One region of the Idiomarina loihiensis L2TR genome, then DNA from elsewhere that is predicted to be linked to it. Evidence: riboswitches for the same ligand, from Rfam matches in the RefSeq annotation. Region 1 holds a riboswitch; the other holds the start of a gene.
The links. A riboswitch is a leader RNA that binds a small molecule or an ion and turns the genes downstream of it on or off. The one in region 1 is predicted to bind thiamine pyrophosphate.
Positions count from the first base shown of each region.

Region 1 (2,403 bases):
GGCAATTTGAGTCAGCTCGCCTAGTACTCTCAGTTCAGCAAACTGAGCTTCATCGTTGGCGTCGGCAATGGAACCGGGGCGTAGGCCGTCACCTAAAGACAGCGACACATCATATTTCGCACAAATTTTGCAGATATCGCGGAAGTGCTGATAAAGAAAACTTTCTTGCTGGTGCGCCATGCACCATTTCGCCATTATCGAACCGCCACGGGAGACTATGCCGGTAACTCGCTTTGCAGTCAGTTTAATGAAGTCGTGCAGTACGCCGGCGTGAATCGTAAAATAGTCCACACCTTGCTCAGCCTGTTCCAGCAGTACGTCTTTAAATACTGGCCAGCTCAGATCCTCAGCAACGCCATTGACCCGTTCTAAAGCCTGATAAATAGGCACAGTACCAATAGGCACTGGACTGTTGCGTAAGATCCACTCACGGGTTTGGTGAATATTACGGCCGGTAGATAAGTCCATTACGGTATCAGCGCCCCAGCGAGTCGCCCATACCAGCTTTTCGACTTCTTCTTCAATAGACGAACTAACCGATGAGTTACCAATGTTGGCATTCACTTTAACCAAAAAGTTGCGGCCAATAATCATTGGTTCTGATTCGGGGTGGTGGGTATTAACGGGAATAATCGCGCGTCCACTGGCGACTTCGTCGCGTACAAATTCCGGTGTTATGGGGTTCTTAAGGTGCCCCCGACCCATATTCTCGCGCAGTGCAATGAACTCCATCTCAGGGGTGATCACGCCGCGCCTTGCGTAAGCTAACTGCGTAATGCCGTGATTATATTGCTGGTTCTCGCTATGGCGCTCCTGAATCCAGTTTTCACGAACCTTTTTCAGACCCGCTTTTACGTCAATTGTGGCATCCGGGTCACCGTAGACACTGGATGTATCATACACATCTACCGGTTCGTTCGGTGGTAACTTCACGCCCGGTGTGGGCTGGTGCAGGGTTTCGCTAAGGTGAATGCGACGAAAGGGGACCTGGATGTCTTTGTTGCTGCCTGAAATAAATTCACGGCTGGAATTAGGGTAATAATGCCCGGATAGTGATGATAAGAAGGATTCAGCCTGTTGGCGGTTTAAACGGTTATTCGATGGTGCAGTTGACATAGCATTCTCTCATTTTGTTGATGTTAGAGATGCTTGTCAGGAGTGTTGAAAGGAACATCAGCGCAGAAACAACGGTCGTGTCATGCTGATGCTCTCTTGTTCCCTTCGCAGGTATTAGCCTGATCAGGTTCAACGGATCCCGCAATTGCGGTCTCAGCCGGTAACTTCATTAAGAAAGCTACCGGCACTCCGACAAGATTCCTTTTTAGTGGAACAAAATCTTAGAGCGAATGCAACCGCTGTTAATCGTTAACCAGTTTAGCGACAACGTTAGCTGGCTTCTCCATTGGCTGGCTTAGGCCTTCTATGCGTTCAACAATAAGCCCTTGTTTATCGAGAATAGTGATCAAATTGCTGTGATCAAAATCACCGTCCGGACGCTGTCGATACCTCACGCCAAGTACTGTAGCTAAGGTTCTGATATCCTGCTCCGAACCGTTCAGAAACAGCCAGTTGTCGTTGTTAAGTTGATACTGCTTAACATAGTCAGCGAGTGCCTCGGGTGTATCGCGATCGGTGTCAAAACTCACCATAACGAGCTTAACTTGCTGTTTAGTGTCTTCGTCCAGCTTGCTGTATAAGCGTTTTACGTCATGAACCAACACTGGGCAGGCGGTGGTGCAACTGCCATAAATCATGGAAAGAATAACGGGATGACCTTCAAGTTCTGAAAGCTTGAGTTGGCTATTCTTATGCGTGTTCCAGGTAGCATCTATCTGGTATACCGACTCGGAGTGAGAGACCTCTGCTGCGTTCATTGCCGTATGATTGCTGTGGTCGTTAGCTGTCTGATTCTTGTGCATATTGTGATGCGAGTGATCCTGCGCAAAAGACTGGACAGCAAAGATCAAAGAGGCCAGGGCGGTCAATTTTAGCAATTTATTCATGGTCGTTCTCCAGGTCGTATGCGCAACGAAAACCCATAGTGCTGGTCGCACTTTGCGGGGCGTAATCACTGCGTGACTGATAACGGAAAAATGTGGCGTAATTGGCGTTACTAAAACTCGACATAAAGCGCGCTCCGTCGCCACATGAGCCGGAGAGCAAATCGACGTCATCGCCGTTGGTTAATAATAATTGATAGTCGTCTACCCATTCGTTGACACGGTCGTGCATGTGCATCAATTGCTCAGCATTTGGGTCGACGGTTTGTTGTTTCGCACTGTGTGGCTGGCTGTACCAGGCAAACAGGTTACGGGCATAATCATCGTCGCTGATGTTCTGCTGTTGCCGATATTTGACCGACGCATACTCCCACTCGTTAAGACCAGGCAAACGGCCACCTTG
Region 1 covers NC_006512.1:820,434-822,836, reverse strand. Annotated here, with positions in the region: gene thiC (phosphomethylpyrimidine synthase ThiC) at 1-1,116, opposite strand, end outside; TPP riboswitch at 1,200-1,318, opposite strand; gene IL_RS03885 (SCO family protein) at 1,359-2,003, opposite strand; gene IL_RS03880 (formylglycine-generating enzyme family protein) at 1,996-2,403, opposite strand, start outside.

Region 2 (2,403 bases), 1.1 Mb from region 1:
TCGAGGTAGTCATTGTCGTAACGTTCTACCCGCAAGCCAGTTATAGTACTAACCCGGTCACTCCAATGCTGAGTTAGCTCACCATAAATAGCAACGTGATTGCTATCATAGTCGCTGTTGAAAATGCTTGGCTGGCCTAAGTCCCAGTTAAAATAGTCACGTGTCAGCTGAACCGATTTGTCGTAATAGTACAAACCTAAAACCCATTCGCTATCAATACCAAACAGGCTTTCGGGCTCGTCGGATACCCAGCGAACTTCGGCGGTTTTGTCGTCACGGTCGCGGAAGTACGCGTCAAAAGCTGAGTATTCCCAGCCCGGAGCGATACCTTCATAGGTCCAGTCTTCGTCGTAAGCGTAGCCGGTGTCTGCATCCAGGTAGTTAACAGACATTTCCAGACGGCTGTTGTCAAAACCCAGGTAACTGAGCTGCAAGCGCAATGCCTGACTTTCTAAGCGGTCAAAACCCGGTTCATCGGACAAAGTTTCGCGGGTGTTGTCGAGACTAAACGCATCGTAGCCATTGTCGACATCGTTATAATGCAGAACCGTTTGCAGCAGCCAGTCTTTACTGAGCTCGGTATCCAACTTGAAGCGCGCAGTGAGTTCGTCGCGCTGCTCCGTGTCATCACGCTCAAGGTAAGTGTTTTCAATGTAACCGTCTTGCTGAAACTGGCTGACCGAGAAGCGGGCGTTACCTAACAGCCCTAGGTTTCCGCCCATAGCAAGGCCGCCCATGGCTTCGGAATAGTTGCCTGCTGATAGCTGAAACTGGCCGTTAAAGTCGCTGCTCGGTGCGGTGCTGTCCAGCAACAATAAACCGGCCATAGCGTTCACGCCAAAACGTCCGCTTTGCGGACCGCGAAACACTTCCACGTGATCAATATCGAAAAGCGATGCGGCACTGCCTAATCCGCTGTAATCAATACCATCAATTATCAAACCGACCGAGGGCGTTACAGGATCAACAAACTGAGAGCGCTCGCCAATACCACGAATTTGAATAAACCGAGCCGTGGAAGTGCCACCAGAGAAATTCACGTTGGCCAAACTGTTCAGAGTGTCTTGTAAATGCTGTGAGTGACGCTGTTGCATCGCATCTTTATCAATAATAGAAACGCTGCTGGTGGTTTCATTTAAGGTGCGGCGGTGAAAGTCACCACTCACTTCAATAATTTCAATGTCTTTTGTATCTTGTGTGTCCTCTGCTGCAAAGGCAAAAGCGGGAACACTGGATAACGCCGCGGCAATGCTGGCTGCTAAGTATGAATTGATTATTTTCATGGATCATTTCCTCAAAACAAAGTCAGAAACGATCCGGTAAGGCTGTATTAGACGGGTTTTCTACCATCCCTACGCCAGTATTAACCGGATCAGGTTTTAAGGGTTCGCTAATGCATCTCAGCCGTTGCCGGCACCCCTTGGTAAAGCGGCGTCAGTATAACGCAGCTTGTTAGTTAAACAAATTTACTTTCAGTGCAATTAAATAAAGGACAGAGCGTCGCCGTAAAGGTTTTCTAACGGTACGTCTTTAGCGACAAAGTCGTCGCGAATAACGCGTATCATTTCAAAACGGCCAGCCATGTAAATTTCACACTCAGGCAGACTTTGCTCACGGGCCATAACCGCGTGGTGCACTAAACCAATAGAATAAGCCCAGTTGTTATCCGCGTCTTCGACCACCGGGTGATAATCAAAGTGCTCGTACTGGCTTGCTAAGCGTTCCAGTTCGTCATGCAAATACAGGTCGCTTAAGCTTTTTGCACCCCAGTAAAGTGTCAGAGGCCGCTCTGGCGACACACGTAAATGTTGCTGCAAAATAGAATAGGTATACGAGAAACCGGTGCCACCAGCAATTAACACTGCCGGCTTAGTGTTTTCCTGACGGTAAAACGCAATACCGTCCGGCGCATCAATTTCTAGTTCCCCATCGTCACGCACTTTATCCAACACTTCCATGGCATAGCTGTTGTCCGGCGTAGCGCCAACATGAAGTAACCACTCACTTTTATTGGACGGGCACGACGCAATACTGAACGGTCGCTTATCGCGTTCGCCCATCACCACCATAAGGTACTGGCCTGCTTTAAACTCAACCGGCTGCGGCAATTGTAAACGCACTTCCCACACAGCATCCGCCAACTGGCGCGAAATTTCAGCTTTACAGGTCATTTGTTGACTCATTCACGACTCCATAATATTCAGTTCGTCCCACAGCTCGTCAACACGCTGTTTTACCTCATCGCTCATGACGATTGGTTCGCCCCACTCACGGTCGGTTTCACCCGGCCATTTATTGGTGGCGTCCATTCCCATCTTTGAGCCCAGTCCGGAAACCGGTGAAGCAAAATCAAGGTAATCTATTGGCGTATTTTCGACCAGGGTCGTATCACGTGCCGGATCC
Region 2 covers NC_006512.1:2,528,259-2,530,661, forward strand. Annotated here, with positions in the region: gene IL_RS12110 (TonB-dependent receptor) at 1-1,283, opposite strand, end outside; TPP riboswitch at 1,333-1,431, opposite strand; gene fre (NAD(P)H-flavin reductase) at 1,482-2,183, opposite strand; gene ubiD (4-hydroxy-3-polyprenylbenzoate decarboxylase) at 2,184-2,403, opposite strand, start outside.
Region 2: it holds a riboswitch for thiamine pyrophosphate, as region 1 does, so the genes downstream of both, IL_RS12110 (TonB-dependent receptor) here and thiC (phosphomethylpyrimidine synthase ThiC) in region 1, are expected to answer to the same signal.